3 regions of the Thalassospira sp. ER-Se-21-Dark genome follow, and region 1 is predicted to be linked to each of the others. Evidence: riboswitches for the same ligand, from Rfam matches in the RefSeq annotation. Region 1 holds a riboswitch; each other region holds the start of a gene.
What was found. Region 1 has a riboswitch for cobalamin ahead of FHI25_RS13345 (ABC transporter substrate-binding protein). Riboswitches for the same ligand answer to the same signal wherever they lie in the genome.

Region 2: another riboswitch for cobalamin. It lies ahead of cobU (bifunctional adenosylcobinamide kinase/adenosylcobinamide-phosphate guanylyltransferase); the one in region 1 lies ahead of FHI25_RS13345 (ABC transporter substrate-binding protein).
Region 3: another riboswitch for cobalamin. It lies ahead of FHI25_RS03695 (methylmalonyl-CoA mutase family protein); the one in region 1 lies ahead of FHI25_RS13345 (ABC transporter substrate-binding protein).

What each region holds. Positions count from the first base shown of each region.
Region 1 covers NZ_VDEZ01000003.1:138,053-144,166, forward strand. The annotation lists gene FHI25_RS13335 (ABC transporter ATP-binding protein) at 1-655, opposite strand, end outside; gene FHI25_RS13340 (iron ABC transporter permease) at 652-1,728, opposite strand; gene FHI25_RS13345 (ABC transporter substrate-binding protein) at 1,769-2,794, opposite strand; cobalamin riboswitch at 3,020-3,223, opposite strand; gene FHI25_RS13350 (glucan biosynthesis protein D) at 3,396-4,997, shown strand; gene FHI25_RS13355 (AraC family transcriptional regulator) at 5,000-5,917, opposite strand; gene FHI25_RS13360 (SDR family oxidoreductase) at 6,112-6,114, shown strand, end outside.
Region 2 covers NZ_VDEZ01000001.1:1,391,494-1,397,607, reverse strand. The annotation lists gene cobN (cobaltochelatase subunit CobN) at 1-835, opposite strand, end outside; gene cobW (cobalamin biosynthesis protein CobW) at 936-1,976, opposite strand; gene cobU (bifunctional adenosylcobinamide kinase/adenosylcobinamide-phosphate guanylyltransferase) at 2,011-2,550, opposite strand; cobalamin riboswitch at 2,608-2,799, opposite strand; gene FHI25_RS06435 (hypothetical protein) at 3,086-3,724, shown strand; gene FHI25_RS06430 (histidine phosphatase family protein) at 3,746-4,357, opposite strand; gene cobS (adenosylcobinamide-GDP ribazoletransferase) at 4,388-5,236, opposite strand; gene cobT (nicotinate-nucleotide--dimethylbenzimidazole phosphoribosyltransferase) at 5,397-6,114, shown strand, end outside.
Region 3 covers NZ_VDEZ01000001.1:841,124-847,237, forward strand. The annotation lists gene FHI25_RS03675 (asparaginase) at 1-440, opposite strand, end outside; gene FHI25_RS03680 (Lrp/AsnC family transcriptional regulator) at 552-1,031, opposite strand; gene phhA (phenylalanine 4-monooxygenase) at 1,172-2,071, shown strand; gene FHI25_RS03690 (response regulator) at 2,121-2,543, opposite strand; cobalamin riboswitch at 2,830-3,010, shown strand; gene FHI25_RS03695 (methylmalonyl-CoA mutase family protein) at 3,146-5,194, shown strand; gene scpA (methylmalonyl-CoA mutase) at 5,197-6,114, shown strand, end outside.

The DNA of each region.
Region 1 (6,114 bases):
GCGTGCCAAGCGCAATCAGCTTGCCACCATCCATCATCGCAATCCGGTCACAAAACATCGCCGCATGGTTTAGATCATGCAGGGCGGCCACCACGGTGACCGGCAGTGCACGCACAAGTTCCAGCAGACCCAGCTGATGATGGATATCAAGATGGTTGGTCGGTTCATCAAGCAACAGGAAATCCGGCTGCTGGGCCAAGGCACGGGCGATATGAACGCGCTGCTTTTCACCGCCCGAAAGCGTATGCCACATCCGGTCTGCAAACGGCCCCATTTCAACACTGGCAAGGGCTTCACACACGATGGCGTCGTCATGCCCTGACCATGGTGTTAGCAAACTGAGATATGGCGTTCGACCAAGCGCGACGGCATCGCGCACGGTAATGCGGTCGATGGTGTCGGCCTGTTGTTCGACAAAGCCGATATGACGGGCAAGGTTGCGCCGACCGATTTTCTTCATCGGCTGATCGCCCAGCAATGCCTGCCCGGTCGACGGGGCACGAATGCCACCCAGAACCGACATCATGCTGGTTTTGCCCGACCCGTTTGGCCCGATGACACCTAGGAACTCGCCACGCGTGACCCGAAGCGACACGTCGCTGATGATCTTTTTAAATCCGGCATTCCAGCCGACATTGCGTAATTCAAGGCTCATCGCAACACCCGCCCATGACACAGGATGATCGCAAACGCCGGTGCACCAATAAGGGCTGTGATCACCCCGATGGGCAGGACCTGACCATCAAGGATGATGCGCGATACAATATCGGCCGCCACAAGGAACACCGCCCCGATCAGGGCGGAGGCCGGCAACAGAAACCCGTGCCGCGTGCCAACAAAGAACCGCGCGGCATGGGGGATGACCAACCCGACAAAGCCGATGGACCCGACGATACTGACCATCACCGCGGTCATCGAGGCAGCAATGGCAATCAACACCACGTAAACCCGACGCACCGGCACACCAAGGGACGCCGCCGATTCCACGCCAAAGGTAAAGGCATCGAGCGCCCGCGAATACCAAAGGCAGACCAGCAAGCCGATGACGGCGACCGGCAGCGCCAGATAGACATCAGGCCAGCGCACGCCGCTTAGATTGCCAAGCAACCAGAACATCACCCCGCGTGCCTCGTCCGCCGTGGCGGCCTTGGTCACGATGAAGGACGTTAATGCGTTAAACAGTTGCGATCCGGCAACCCCGGCAAGAATGATCGCACCGGCCCCGCGCCCGGCCGGAATGGCCAAAAGGGCAACAAACCCGAACGCCACCAACGCGCCGACAAAGGCCCCAAGCGACAGGGAAACCATGCCTGCCCCGAACCCCAGAATGGCAACACTGACCGCACCGGTCGATGCCCCGGCCGAAATGCCCAGTAAATAGGGATCCGCCAGACTATTGCGCAAAAGCGCCTGCAACACTGCGCCAGATAGCGCAAGGGATGCGCCGCAGGCCGCCGCCACCATCGCGCGCGATATCCGGTAATTCCAGATGATCCCGGCATCAATCGGATCAACGTCATAGCCCGCCTGCCAAAGATGATTGGCAATGGTCTGAAGCACGGTGCCAAGGGGAATGTGTGTTTCCCCCTTGGCCGCGGCCATCGCGATGACGCCAACAAGCAAAACCAGGGCGCCAAGACTGACACCAGCCCGCACAAGATATGCCCGCCCCGCCAGCGATTGCCGAGGTGGCTGAACCGGCTGCTGCACTGGCGTTGTTTCAAACATTGAATTCTCCGGGCATATCAGGCGCCTTTGGCAATGCAGGTCAGTTCGAAGCACTCAGTCGTTCGACGGCTTCGGCAAGTGTTTCAATACCATTGATCAGGCGGATGGTCGGATCCATCGACTGGGCGTCCATCACCACGATATTGCCATTGCGAACCGCCTTCATCTGACTTGCGACCGGATCGGTTTTCAGGAAGTCCATCTTGACCTGCCAGTCATCGGCCGGAAAACGCCGACGGCCCATTTTACCGATCACGATGATATCAGGATTGGCGCGCGCAATGGTTTCCCAGCCAACGGTCGGCCATTCTTCATTGCTGTCGATAATGTTGCGGACACCAAGTTTACCGGCGATATAGCCTGCCGCACCGTTTTTGCCGGCCACATAGGGATCACTGTTGATTTCCGGGCTGGAAAACCAGAAGACGGCGGATACGTTGTTATGGCCGCTTGCCGTCACACGTTCCAATGAGTTCGCCTGACGTTCCTTCAAGCTGGCAATCAATGCCTCACCGCGATCTTCGACATCAAAAATCTGCGCCAGATCGGAAATCTCGCGATAAATCAGATCCATGGTGAAGCCTTCATGGCGGACCCCGTCACCGCCACCGGCATTGTCCTTACCCACACAATCGGCAGGTGCGGTGTAGACCGGAATGGATAATTCGTTGAACTGTTCGGTGGTGCCGACGGTGCCCTTGGGCCCGACATGCCATTGATACTGGGTGGCAACCAGTTGCGGCTTTTGCGCGACAACGGTTTCGAACCCCGGGTCATTGTCGGCCAGACGCGGAACAGAGGCATTCACATCCTTGAATTCATCCATCACCGGGCCAAACCAAACACCGGTACCCTTGACCTTATCGGCCAGACCCAGCGAATAAAGAATTTCGGTCGTGCTTTGGCCCAGCGACACCACGCGATCCGGGGCCGCGTCAAATTGCAATACAGTGCCGCAATTCTCGATACTGAGCGGATATTCGGTTGCGGACGCAAATGAAACAGATGAAATAAGACCAGCGGCAAACACCCCGACCGCCAGTACACGTTTATCGTGATTGATCACTTTTAGTTCCCTCTTGCTGATGCACTGATCCGGGACCGCTTTGGATGATCCAGTTTCAACACATCGTCAAATGTTATGTTATAACATAACATCGCTTTTACTGCTGTCAATGGACTGGCAAAAGTGTCAGGAGATGACGGAAGATGTCGGCCTTAAAGCTTAGAAAACCTGGGCTAAACTGTTGGGCCAAGACACGTACCGACATTCTCCGGGGCACCCCGCCCGGTCCGTCGTCTTCGTGTCGGCAGGTCTCCTGGCTTACGGGTCAACACATTTTCCCTGGCCTTCCCGGGTTGATCCCAGTGGCATTGGTCAGAAAAATGCTCGCCGCCTACAGTTGCGGGGGCAGCTTCGGTTATTGAGCCAATATTTGGCCCATCTCGAATTCCCTTTATCCGATATTCGGATACCGACACGTCACGGTTAGATTAAACCAAAAACACGGTCAAGGAAATTGGCAGACCACCAGTGGCATTAACGCTGCGCCTCCATGCATAAAAAGCAATTGATACGACCTTGAATTTGCCATGTTTCATCCCGATTACCTCCACACTGCCGGGTATGCTTTCCCGACACCTCAAACCACAGGAATGTGATGAACATGACGACTTCTGTTGAACGCAGACGCTTTTTGAAATCCATCGCGGCAGCCGGTCTTATCCTGCCGGGAATGTCGATCTATCAGCATGCTTTGGCAGATGTCGACGGCCTTGATCTGGGTTCGGCACAGCCGTTTGATTTTGCCGATCTGATTGCGCGCGCCAAATCCATGGCCGCATCGGCATATGAAGCACCCGTTGCGCCAAACCCGGAAATTGTCGGCAAGATCGATTACGACACCCATGGCAAGCTGCATTACAAACGCGACCATTCGCCGTTTTCCGATGGATCGGGCACCTATCCGCTGACCTTCTTCCATCTGGGTATGTATTTCGCCAAACCGGTGCATATGTACCTTTTGGAAAACGGACAGGCACGCGAAGTGATCTATAAGCCCGATTACTTTGACATGCCCGAAGACAGTATTGCCCGCCAACTGCCCGCCAATAGCGGCTTTGCCGGTTTCCGCCTGCATGAAAATCAGGCGCGCGATGACTGGAAAACCCAGGACTGGGCAGCGTTTCTTGGCGCATCATATTTCCGCGCCATCGGGGATGAAGGCCAGTATGGCCTGTCGGCACGCGGCATTGCGGTCAATACCGCGACCTCGGTCCCCGAAGAATTCCCCGATTTCCGTCAATTCTTTATCGAACCGGCCAAAAACCCCGAAGACCCCGTGACGGTCTATGCCCTGCTGGATGGCCCCAGCATCACCGGGGCGTATAAATTCCTGCTTTATCGCGGCGAAGGGGTGACGATGGATGTCGAAAAACATCTGTTCTTGCGCAAGGACATCGAAAGGCTTGGCATCGCACCGCTGACCAGCATGTTCTGGTATTCAGAACAGAACAAGTCGTTCCGCTTTGACTGGCGCCCGGAAGTGCATGACAGTGACGGGCTGGAGCTTTGGACTGGCGGCGGCGAACGCATCTGGCGGCAGCTCAATAACCCGGAAACCATCCGCGCATCGGCGTTTGGCGACAATAACCCGCGTGGGTTTGGTTTGATGCAGCGCGATCGCGATGTGAAGAACTATCTGGATGGTGTGCGTTATCACCGCCGACCCAGCCTGTGGGTCGAACCACAAGGCGACTGGAACGACGGCGCGGTTCAGTTGATCGAAATCCCGACCGACGATGAAATCCACGATAACATTGCCGCCTTCTGGGTCCCGAATGGCGAAGCCAAGGCGGGCAATTCTTATCAATTCAAATACCGCCTGTATTGGCAGGCCTATAACCCGTTCCCGGTCAAGGAACTGGCAACCGCCACCGCAACCCGCATGGGCCGTGGTGGGGAGCCCGGCACCAACCGGCCCAAGGACGAAATCAAGTTTTCGGTCGAGTTCGAAGGCGAGGTTCTGGGAACGCTTGCCTACGGCGAATTCCCCGAAGTGGTTGTAACATCCTCGCGCGGGGAGATTGTGCGCACCAAGATCGAACCGATCATGGATACCCGCATCTGGCGGGCGGCCTTTGACCTTAAGGCCACGGGCAATGATCCGGTTGACCTGCGCATGTATCTGAAACGCGGTGACGGCCCCTTAAGTGAAACCTGGATGTTCCAGCACCTGCCGGCCGTTGGCAACCAGCGACAGGGTTAGGGTTAATGCGGGGCCATGTCAGCAGACTGGCTGGCCCCGCCCTGCCCAAGGATCGCCATGACATCGCGGATTGGCGGTGCACCAAACATGCGGGCATATTCGCGGCTGAACTGTGACGCGCTTTCATACCCGACCGCATAGGCCGCCGATGCCGCATCCTTCATTTCGGCCAGCATGATCTGACGCGCCGTCGTCAGGCGGAGCCGCTTTTGGTACTGAAGCGGGCTCATGGCTGTCACCTGCTTGAAGTGGTGATGGAAGGAAGACGGGCTCATATTGGCCCGGTTTGCCAAGTCTTCCACCTTAAGCGGCTTGTCGAAATTATCCTTGATCAGTTGAAGGGCTGCCGAGATGCGCTGCATGTTGCTGCCGCCGATGGCAAGCCCCGCAATCGCCGCCCCCTTGGCGGTACATAACAAGCGGTAATGCACTTCGCGCATCAAAAGCGGCAACATCACCGGCACATCATCGGGACGATCAAGCAGCTCAACCACGCGCAAGACAGCATCGGTCAGGCTGTCGGTTGTCTTTTCGACAAAAAGCCCGCGCGTGCTTTCGCTGTCTGCGCCCATCTTGATATCCATATTGGCGACAAGTTCGCCCAGGATCTTCGCATCCAGATCAAGCGACAGGCTGCGATACGGCGCATCCTCGGCCGCCAGGGTCACATGGCCAACAAGTGGCAAATCGACCGATGCGGCCAGCAGTTGGCCGGGCTCATAGCGATAAAGCTCATCCCCAAGCGTGACTTCCTTTGCGCCTGAGATAATCAGACACAGGCAAGGCTTGTAAATCGTCGGCACCTTAAGGGTCGGGCCGGTTGTTCTAAACATCCAGACCGGCTCAACAGCCGTGCGCACCGCACCATCCGCCTCGCAGTATTTGTCAATCAGGCCACACAGCTTCTGATAGCTATTCATCGCAAAACCCTTTGTTTTCCATAGGCCCACTATACACGCGCCCACGCACAGACAAAGCACTCAATCTCGGATTTGGAGGATTAGGCAATCCAATTCGAGTTCTGTGTATTCATCAATCGGGGATTTATCGACAGAGTAAGCGCCACGAACAAACACCGACACACCAACCCAAGGAGCATGTCATGTCGAACCCGATC
Region 2 (6,114 bases), on a different contig from region 1:
GAACAGATATCGCAAAACCGGTGGTATTCAGGATCAAATCCGCACTGGTTTCCGCCAGCCAGTCCTCAACCAATGCCGCAGCCAACGGATCCTTGAGACTGGCAACAAAAATCGGCAATGGATTCAGACCATTGGCACAAAGCTCCTCAACCAACGCGTCAATAACGTCGAGGTTGGCGGCCTGCACCAGTGAACGATAAAAGATAATCGGTGTAACCGGTTGATTTTTAACCCAATAAGTACAGATTTCATCAAGGCTTGCCTGTGATTTTCCGGGCCAATAACCGCCGGCCTTGACCAGCGGAGCGGCGGGCGACCACTTCCAATTCACGTTTGAATTTAGGTTTTCGTATATAAGGCGAAGTAAATTCTCGGAATTTTGCGGTCCGCCTTCGATCAGATAGCGCCAGATGTTTTGATATTCGCGCCCCTTGACGGTCGAAAGCGACAAAAGCTCCGCATCGGGTTGATCATCGCCAGGCAACAAGACCAATGGAATATCTTTGGCACGCGCAAGCGCCACCAACTGTTCGATGCCATAATCCCAATAACCGCGCCCCCCCAGAATGCGCACGATGATGAATTTGGCGTCGGAAAGTACATCGTCGATATAGAGATCGACTGACATGTTGTGGCCAAGCTGCAGCAAACTTGCCAGACGCAGTGACGGGGTTTCGTCGCCAAATGCATCGACCAGCCGCGCTTGCGCCCCGGCAAGGCAGGCCAGCTCAGATTCGGCCGCAGACAGGATCACCACATCGCCGGGTTGCTGTCCAAGGTCGACGGCCTCGCTGCCATCCGTGACCATTCCGGGCTGGGCTGCCAATAGATGCATTTGGAGATCCGTATTCTTGCGTCGTTACGTCGAAAAGGCGACCAGGACCGGATGTAAAAATCCATCCAGTCTCAGCCAAGTTTCATCAGGTCGAATGGATTCAGGCGGCCTTGATAGCGGCTTCGATCGCTGCACGGTCCAGACCATGCAGACCAATCACGACCAGTTCGGAACGCCGGGTTTCGCCATCCGCCCACGGACGGTCGAAATAGCGCTGAAAACGTTCACCAACCCCCTGCACGACATGGCGCATCGGTTTGCCGGGCACATCCAGGAAACCCTTGATGCGCAGCACGTCAAACTGACGCACGACATCAATCAGGCGCTTTTCAAGGTTGGCCGGATCACTGATCGCGTCAAGCGATACGACAAAGCTATCGAAATCATCATGGTCATGTTCGTGGCCATCGTCATGATGGCTTGGGCGACTATCAAGGTCATCCTCGGCGGCAGCCCCCAGACCAAGCAGGATGGCGTTTTCAACCCGTGAATGTTCGGTCGCGATAATCTTGACTGACGGCTTTTTCAGCTCTGCACGGATATCGGCTTCGACCTTGCTGCGTTCGGCATCGGTCAAAAGGTCCGTCTTGTTGAGAACCACCATATCCGCACAGTGAAGTTGTTCTTCGAACAGTTCTTCAAGCGGGCTTTCATGATCAAGATTTTCGTCTGCTTCGCGTTGCGCCTGCACTGCATGATGATCATGGGCAAACAGCCCATCACGCAGGGCAGCGCCATCAAGAACCGCCACAACACCATCAACGGTCACACGCGACCGTATTTCGGGCCAGTTAAACGCCTTTACCAACGGCTTTGGCAGGGCAAGACCAGATGTTTCGATAACGATATGATCTGGTGGGGTGTCACGATCAATCAGGCCCTGGATGGTTGGCAGGAAGTCATCAGCCACGGTGCAGCAGATGCAGCCATTTGCCAGTTCAACAACATCATCCTCTTCGCAGCCTTCGATGCCACAGCCATTGATGATACCGCGATCCACACCCAGATCGCCGAATTCATTGATGATCAGCGCGATGCGTTTGCCATTGGCATTTTCCAGCATGTTGCGGATCATGGTTGTCTTGCCAGCGCCCAGAAAACCGGTAATGACGGTTGCCGGGATTTTGCCCAATTGTGCCATTTCTGAAATCCTTAAAATTCAATAATTTATGTTGCTATTTGACCGACATCGGAATGCCGGCCACCACAAGGGTGACCTTGTCTGCAATCTCGGCAATGCGTTGATGCAGGCGTCCGGCATGATCGCGAAAGGCCCGCGCCATCGCATTTTCCGGCACGATGCCAAAGCCAACCTCGTTTGAGACAAACAGCATCGACACATGAAGGGTCGGCACCAGATCGCAAAGAGCTGCGATCTCGGCATCAATGTCGCGGTCTTCAAGCATCAGGTTGGTCAGCCACAATGTCAGACAATCAACAAGAACCGGCTTGCCGCCTGTGACATTACAGGTCTGCAGCGCCGAACAAAGTTCGACCGGTTCCTCGAGTGTCTGCCAAAGATCGCCGCGTGATTGTTTGTGAAGATCTATGCGGTTGGCCATTTCGTCATCCCAGGCACGCCCGGTTGCGATATATGTGCCACCGCCCGCCTGATTGATGATGTTTTCGGCAAACCGGCTTTTGCCGGATCGCGCCCCGCCAAGGATCAGATGCGTCCCGCCAGAGGGGCCGTCAGGGGGTAAAGTCTGCGTCATCCCGTTTCTTCCTCGCCATGGCCTCCCACCGAGGCCCGATTGCGTCGTCACCACCTAAAGAATAGTGACACCTTCGGCAGGTTTCCTGGCTGCGGGCATGAAAGCGATCCGCCTTCCCGGTTTCCCGGTGGCTGGTCTGGCGCGTTGGCACCGACCCGGATCTCCCAACCCGATACAGTTGCGGGGGCAGCATCGGCCTTGCACCGATTTCCCATCACCGAACGATGCGCCGAACCTAGCAGGTTTGCCAAAAATGCCAAAGGTCATTCTCGGCACTTAACCCTTCGTTACCACCCCACCCTAATCGGAAGGTCAGTATTTGTAAGAATTGTCTGCTTGAGAGGTCATACCATTTCAGCCAACATCAAACCGTTGCGCTGGAACTAGAGACGGAACAATCCGCAATCTGGCGAAAACCCGGGAAGTAGACTCATCACCCGGCTGGCTGCAGGAAATACTGCACCGAAACTCTTGGGGTAATCTGGATTTTTCAAGACCAATGGCAATACGTTCTCACCTATCCAAAATCCGACAGATGAACGCGCCAACCTGGACCACATCGTCTCGCAAGGACATGTGGCTGGGATTGCTGGACCGTCTGAACAGTCCTGATCGGTCATTTCAGGATTTTCTTGAACAGCACGCAACCGATGGCGAGATCACTCTGGCACGGCGCGATGTGCGTGACATCTTTGCCGAGGATGCCTCAAAGGGTGTAATCGCAACTATCATTTGGTCCCATGAACGCGGGATTCGCGTCAATGCGCTGTCGTTGCTTGTGCGCGATATGCCAACCCTTGTGACCCTGATGTCGATCTCGGATTTCGGACAGGACGAGTTGAACGAGTTGCTTTCCCAGCCGGGCATTTCTGTTCCGACTGCCAGCAAGATGTTGTCTGCCTGCGGCAAAACTTATTGCGGGATGCCGGCTGCCATCATTGATGACACCATCATACAGGTAATCGAAAACGCATCCTTTGCCAGTGATTTCCCGAATGTCGCCAAACTGCGCAGTAAATCACGCAGCCGCCCGGTGCCCTATTATCAGGCCTATCTGCGCGATGTCTTCGACATCTGCGAAAAACATGATCTGAACCCGGATATGGTTGACCGCTATCTGGCAGAACACGCGCTTGATGACATGGCATCCGATATCGAGCTGGCCTCTGCCTGACGGCCCCCCCCCTTAAGCTCTTCAGAAGCGTTGATTGACAGCGGTCACGCGCCAGCCCGGTTCGTCGACCCCGTCGATATATTCAAGCGTGGTCAGGCCGAGTGTGTCGATATGAAATGCCAATGCGGTTTCAAGGGACAAACCCAGTGCATTGGCCATTATGGCGCGCACCGTTCCGCCATGAACGACGGCGACAATATCCTTGCCCGCCCAATCCGCACTCAATCGTCCAAAGACGGGGCCGACGCGGGCAACCACATCGGCAAAGCTTTCACCATTTGGGGGTTGTTGGCGGGCGAAGTCGGTCCAGAACCGTGTTGTTTCGCCCTTGGGCAAATCATTCCAGTTCTGCAGCTCCCAATCACCAAAATGCTGTTCGGCAAAGCCGCTTTCAGCCTGCGGCGTTACGTCTTTGTCCATGAAGGCCTGCAGACTGCGCGCCGTATCATGCGTACGTGAAAGATGGCTGGTCACCCAGACGGCATCACCCGGCAGTTGCCCGGCAAGGGCAGCCAGTGTCTTCTCATCGGAAAGGTCGGCAGGCATGTCACTTTGGCCATAGACCAGCCGTTTCGGATTTTGGACGGGGGCGTGACGCACCAGCCACCAGCGGGTTATTTTCGAACTGCTCACGGCATTCCTTCTTGTTGCTGTGCTGGTTGATCAAAGGACGGCAATAAACGCGATACCGACAAGCAGTTCGGTCACGATCTGGGTTGCCCCCAGGACATCCCCTGTCTGGCCGCCGATCTGCCATTTCGTGACCGCCGCGACAAGGCCAACCGCCAAAAGTCCGCCCACCAAAATGGCCATAGTCGCAAACAGACCCGATAAGACGAGCGACAGGATCAAAGCAAGGCCAATACCCAAACCGACCATCATCACATTTGGCGTTCCGGCCCCCTTGCCCAAACCATCGGCGCGCGCCGGAGGCAGGATATGCATCACGACTGGCATTGCCGCCCGTGATGTTATTGCCATCACCAGAAACAGGATCGCTGCCTGACCGGCATCGCCCGCCGCAGAAAGCAAAATCAAACGCAGGCCAAAACACAGGATCAGGGCAACAACGCCATAAGTACCAATATGGCTGTCGCGCATGATTTCAAGTTTGCGCGCACGCTCAAACCCGCCGCCAAACCCGTCGGCACAATCTGCGATGCCATCTTCATGCATTGATCCGGTCAACAAAACCATGCCTGCCAAGGCGATAATCGCAAAAATCAGGTTGTTGGCTGTCAGGGAATAGACCAGCATCGCCGGCAGCATGGCAAAACCAGCCAGCAACAAACCGACCAACGGCCAAGACCAGACCGATCTTGCAATCACCTCAGCGCGGAAATCATCGATACCCTTGACCGGAACGCGGCTCAGCAACGCCAAGGCGCGCCAGAAATCGGAAACAGGCGAAACCTCGACGGGGGCATCTGTCGCTGTGTCCGGGCCGGGCTTGTCAGATGAATCCGAGCTTTGCGTATTTGTTTCGTTTTGGTTATGATCTTTGGATAGCATAAATTTCCGATTTTCAAACTGGCAATCTGTTGCGCACAGGCCTAGTTTGGCCCGACTTCCTGAACCGCCTTGCACAATTGGTTTCCGAGCCTAATCCTTACCATCCCGGAAGCCAAGCGGAACACTAGTTAGGCACCTTTGTCGCCAGCCGGAGACCAAAATGTTCAACCCGAAACATCCGCCCCAAAATCTTGAGGAAATTCGTGCGCTTCTGGCCGAGCTTCCCGAAGTCGATCAGGAAGCGCAGGCCGCCGTGGCCCAGCGCGAACCGACATTGACCAAGCCTGCCGGATCGCTTGGACGGCTTGAGGATTTCAGCCTTTGGCTGGCAGGTTGGCAAGCAACATCACGCCCACGCATGTCGCGCCCGCGCGTTACGGTTTTTGCCGGCAGTCACGGTGTCGTTGCGCAGGGCGTTTCGGCCTTCCCGGCGAGCGTGAACCAGCAGATGGTGGAAAACTTCATCAATGGCGGGGCTGCGATCAACCAGATTTGCAAGTCTGTCGATGCCGAACTCCGCGTCATGGAAGTCGCCCTTGAAATCCCAACCAACGACTTTTCCCACGAACCGGCGATGGATGACGAAGGCTGTGCCGAGGCGATGGCCTTTGGCATGAGTGCAATTGAAAAGGGACTGGATCTTTTTGTTCCCGGTGAAATGGGCATTGGCAACACCACATCGGCGGCGGCAATTTCCCATGCACTTTATGGCGGGAATGCTTCGGACTGGACCGGCCGGGGAACCGGGATTGATGACTCTACCCTTGACCGCAAGACGCGCGTCGTCGGTGATGCCATCATCCTGCATAAAAACCAGATGCATGACGGATTGGATGTTCTGCGCTGTGTTGGCGGACGCGAAATTGCTGCTATGGCCG
Region 3 (6,114 bases), on a different contig from region 1:
AGGAACCCTGAATGCTTGCCAGAGCAATTGTTGTGCGCTTTGGTCAGGCCCACATGATCAGACGCCTGTTTAATCGCGGCATTCAGGCTGAGTGAATAATGCGGGGCGCATTCCAGCGTATCGACCGAAAGGCCAATCTTCTCCAACCATGCCTTGACGGTTTGGGCGTGTTCTTCCTCGCCATTGTGTGATGAGCAGGCAAGAGCGATGTGTTTGTCCTCAAGCCCGAAGGCCTCGACCGCACCGCTTTCAACAAACGGAATGGCCAGAAGCGGCTTGATCGCAGATCGCGGATACATCAGCGCATCAATATCACCGCCCTGATCAACCACGGTCCCGTCAGACGTCATCACGACGTAACGGCCGCGATGGAAACTTTCGACCATATCGCCGCGTGTGGCTTCGACAAGGATCGGGTTGGCAGCGATTGACTGAGGCATTTTAAAGCTCCGGCTTTGGTGGGTTGATCAGTCTATGCCTGAAACACTGGTGGAAAATCAAGTATGGCAAATCTTGCAACTGCGAATGTGCCCGCCATCTGAGGGCTGCCTTTAAACACCTTTTGGCAATGGTATGGCCGTCAGGTTCTTGTATTCCTTCAAAACCAAACTGGATTGCACATCGCGCACATTGGGCATTGAAAGCAACTGATGGGTGACAAAATCGCCAAAGCTTTCGATATCGCGCGCCACGGACACCAGCAGAAAATCCTGCCGTCCCGTCATCGCCCAGCAGGACAGAATTTCCGGAAGATCATTCATCGCGCGGGCAAAATCCTCCGCCCCCTGTTCGGTATGGCTTTGCAAGCGGACCTGAATGGTCGCCAGCACCCCAAAGCCAAGTTTCTTGCGATCCAGAAGGGCGACCTGACGTTTGATCACCCCGGATGCCTCAAGCTGTTTGACCCGACGCAAACAGGGCGATGGGGACATGCCGACCATTTCGGCCAGTTGGACATTGCTGATGGCGGCGTCCTTTTGCAGGGCCTGCAATATCCGGATATCGGTCGCGCTTAGCGTCACATCGGTCATTTTAAACCCCAAATCAAACCAACAAGGTCACAATATGCACATCATAACCGATTTGAACGCCTTATTGGCCAGAAAATGACATTAGAGTTGATGTAAAATGATCCTTGTAAATCGGCAATAGAACCCGAAAGAGGACGGCCATGAATCAGGGAAACGATCTGCGTGGTGACTACAGCCACATCAATGACGACTACACCATCGATCAGGACTGGAGCACATATACCGAGGCCGAGCACGAACTATGGCGCAAACTCTATGACCGCCAGTCGCGCATTTTGCCCGGTTATGCTGCTGAGGATTACATTCGCAATCTGATGAAACTTGATGCGGCGGATCAGATTCCGCATTTCGGCCGGGTCAGCGAGAAGCTTCATGCGGCGACAGGCTGGCATCTTGTCGCGGTTCCGGGGCTGGTGCCTGATGATGTGTTTTTTGACCATCTTGCCAATCGGCGGTTCCCGGTCACGGTCTGGCTGCGCAAGCCCGAGGAAATGGATTATCTGGTCGAACCTGACATCTTCCATGACTTTTTTGGCCATGTGCCGATGCTCTATGACCCGACCTTTGCCGACTATCTGGCGGCCTATGGCGCCAAGGGCCCAGAGGCCATTGCGATGGGCGGCCTGAAACAACTGGCCCGGATGTATTGGTATATGGTCGAGTTTGGCCTGATCATGACCCCGCATGGTTTGCGCGCCTATGGGGCGGGCATGTTGTCATCGCAAACCGAAACCATCTATTCGGTCACCGATCCCACACCGAACCGGGTGGCGTTCGAGCTTGAACGCGTCATGGGCACGGATTATGCGATTGATGATTTCCAGAAAACCTATTTCGTTCTGGAAAGTTACGATCAGTTGTTTGACGCGATGAATGTGCCGCTGGCCCCGATCTATGATCGGCTTGCCAAGAAGCCTACGATTGATCCGGCGACCACCTTGCCGACAGACCGGCTTTATCATGTGCATGGGGCCGCAGACAGCATCATTTCCCTTGGCGAGGAGCCCCACAGGACCCATAGACAACAACGCCCTGCATAAGGCAGGGCGTGGCGATCCGTTCAAGGGCAGGGCTGGTCTCCCAGCACCGCTAGCAGGCACTGATGGAATGACCCAGCACCCGATTGAGTTGTTCAAGCACCACTTTCGGGCTGGCGTCCTTGCTGATGAAATCGGCCGCCCCAAGCGCATCGGCTTGTGCGCGGGTGTCGGCATCATAATGGGCCGAGAAGAAGAAAACCGGCACGTTTTGGCTGTTGGGATAGCGGCGGCGAATTTCGCAGAACGCTTCAAAGCCGCTCATACCCGGCATTTCAATATCAAGGATGATGGCACGGGGATAAAGCCCGTCCAGCTGATCAATCAGATCATCGGCACAATCAAAACCGGCCACGTCATATCCTGCCCGACGCAACACTGTTTCAAGGGCTGCCTTGGCGCTGGGACTGTCGTCGGCGAACGCAACCAGTCCATCAGGACAAAATTGCGACGGCATGGCGCTGAGCGCGTTCATGGATGGCGATACTCCGAGTTTTGGGACAAGTCCAAACTGACAGACGAAAATGTCAAATTGGTTAAACCCGCCAAATTTTTGCCACGCAATGTTCCGCCTTCACCCCGATCTCGCACCCGTGCCGCGAAAGTATAAGGCCGCAATGATCGGAACCATGTGACGCGCAAACCACGAACAGACGTGCAAAACCCCAATGTTTCCGCCGACATAACGTTACGGAAACCTGATTTGTCGGGGTCGATATCCGTCTAAATAGGTATTTCCATGCCTATTTACGGAATTAGGGACAGGTGCTATAAACCGCCATGTCGCGAATGTGACCGGAAAATAGGATCGGGAATCCGGTGCGGCCTTGCCTTAGCGCACTTTGGCCAAGCCCGGAACTGCCCCCGCAACTGTAAGCGAAATGGCCTTTTTGTCAGGCTTTCTCGCGAGTCAGAATACCGATGGTGTTTTCTTGGCATGAAATGGGCCGGGCGGGGTGTACCGGGTACTGGGAATCCGTAGTAGAATAGAATTTGGCAACGTTCCGTGCCCGACGCCATATGAAGACCCCATATGGAGTCGCATCAAGGACGGGACACACCAAGCCGGGAGAAACCATGTCCGACCCGCTAAAGCTCGCATCCGAATTTCCATCTGCTGATTATGCAAGTTGGCGCAAGCTGGCCGAAGAGGCCCTTAAAGGGGCACCGTTCGAAAAGAAGCTTGTCACCAATACGCTTGATGGCTTTTCCGTTCAGCCGATCTATACAAATGACGATCAGGATGACGCGACCCGGCTGATCCACGAAGTTCTTAATGCCACGGTCGAGCCGCGCGAAACCGTCACCGGGTGGGACATTCGCCAGCTTCATACCCATCCCGATCCCAAGGCGACCAATACCGCGATCCTTGAGGATCTTGAAAATGGGGCTACCTCGATCACGCTAAAACTTGATGCCGCTGCCCGGGCCGGGCGCGAAATCAGTTCCGCCGAGGTTGGTGTTGACGGGATTGCCATTCATTGTCTGGCCGATCTTGATGCCGCCCTTGAGGATGTTTACACCAACCTTGCCACAGTCGGACTTGATGCCGGGGCGGCAGGTGTTCCGGCCGCGGCCCTGTTGGCCGCACATATTGCAAATACCGACGGTGCCGACGAAGCCGCACCGGCCTTTAACATGGATCCGATTGGCACGCTGGCATCGACCGGCACCCTGCCCTGTGGGGCACAGGACGCGGTTGATCATGCGGCAAGCGTTGCGGTCGAGCTGATTGATCTGTTCCCGCTGGCGACGGCGATTTCGGTCAATGGCGCGCCATATTATAATGCCGGGGCCACCGATGGTCAGGAACTGGCCTGTTTGCTGGCAAGCGGGGTGACTTATTTGCGCGCCCTGACCGATGCGGGGATGGCGGTTGATCAGGCCGCGGGTGCGATGGTGTTTAATGTTGCCGTCGGCACAGACTTCTTTGCCGGGATCGCCAAGCTGCGTGCCCTTCGCATGATGTGGAGCCGCGTTCTTTCGGCATCCGGTGCCGAGGATGCAACAATTACGATCAATGCGGTTTCGGCCGAATTGGCCCTGACCAAGGTTGATCCATGGGTCAATATGCTGCGCACCACGGTCACCAGCTTTGCCGCCGGTCTTGGCGGTGCCGACAGTGTGACCTGCCTGCCTTATGATCATCTGATTGGCCTGCCCGATGGCTTTGCGCGCCGCATTGCACGCAACACTCAACTGATTTTGCAGGAAGAAAGCAACGTGCACCGGGTGATCGATCCGGCGGGTGGTTCGTGGTTTATTGAAAACCTGACCAAGGAACTGGCGAAGGCCGCCTGGTCCAAGTTCCAGTCGCTTGAATCTTCGGGTGGTATTCTTAGTGCCCTTGCCAATGGTAGCCTTAAGACCGAGATCGAGACCGTCTGGAACGCGCGTGAAAAACGCCTGTCGACCCGTCGTGATCCGCTGACCGGTGTGTCGGAATTCCCCAACATCACAGAAGCCAAAGTAACCTGCGAAAAGCCGGACCTTGAGGCGATCATTTCAGATGCCAAAGCCCGCCAAACCAAGTTTGATGGCACGGTCGGCAAAAGCCTGAGCGCCATGATTGAGGCCGCCCGCGCAGGCGCTACCATCGGGCATATGTTTACCGATCTTTATGGCACCAGTGCAGCAACATGTATCGGCGCCCTGCCCGCCCATCGCCTTGCTGAACGTTACGAGGTGCTTCGCAAGCGGTCTGATGCGCATAAGGCAAAGACCGGCTCCTTCCCGCAGGTCTTCCTGGCCAATCTTGGCAAGGTCGCCCAGCACACGGCACGTGCGACCTTCGCGCGTAACTTCTTTGAAGCTGGCGGGATCGAGGCAATCACCAATAACGGCTTTGCCACTGCTGATGATGTCGCAACCGCCTTTGGCGACAGTGGGGCGAAAATCGCCATTATTTGTGGATCGGACCCGCAATATGCCGACATGGCAGCGGATGTTGCCAAGGCGCTGAAATCCAAAGGGGCCAGCATGGTTTATCTTGCGGGCCAGCCGGGTGATGCGAAGTCGGCTTACGAAGCAGCCGGCATTGACGAGTTTGTCTTTGTCGGGGCCGATGTCCTTGCCATTTGTGGTGCCGCACTTGATCATCTTCTTGGCAAACAGGGGGAGAAATAACCATGACCCGCATTCCTGATTTCTCCGACCTTCCGCTGTTTGATGGCGCGTCCGCCGGTGCCAAGGACCCGTTTGAAAGCACGCCCTGGACCACGCCCGAAGGCATTGATGTCAAATCATCCTACGGCCCCAAGGATCTGGACGGGATTGATCACCTGAGTACCATGCCGGGCATGCCGCCGTTTTTGCGTGGCCCCTACCCGACCATGTATGTGCAGCGTCCCTGGACGATCCGCCAATATGCCGGTTTCTCCACCGCCGAGGAATCCAACGCGTTCTATCGCCGCAACCTAGCCGCCGGGCAAAAAGGGCTTTCGATTGCCTTCGATCTTGCGACCCACCGCGGCTATGACAGTGATCATCCGCGTGTAGCAGGCGACGTTGGCATGGCCGGTGTGGCGATTGACAGCATCTATGACATGCGCACCCTTTTTGATGGCATCCCGCTTGATGAGATGTCGGTTTCCATGACCATGAATGGTGCTGTTCTGCCAGTCATGGCGCTTTATATTGCGGCCGCCGAAGAACAGGGTGTGAAGCACGAACAGCTTTCGGGCACCATTCAGAACGACATTCTGAAAGAGTTCATGGTGCGCAACACCTATATCTATCCGCCGAAGCCCTCGATGCGGATCATATCGGACATCTTTGCCTTTACCTCGCAAAACATGCCGAAATTCAACTCGATATCGATTTCCGGCTACCACATGCAGGAAGCCGGTGCGACGGCCGATCTGGAGCTCGCCTATACCCTGGCGGATGGCATCGAATATGCCCGTGCCGGTCAGGCGGCGGGCCTTCCGATTGATAAATTCGCGCCGCGTCTGTCGTTCTTCTGGGCGATTGGCATGAACTTCTTCATGGAAATCGCCAAGATGCGTGCAGCCCGCATGATCTGGGCCAAGCTGATCAAACAGTTC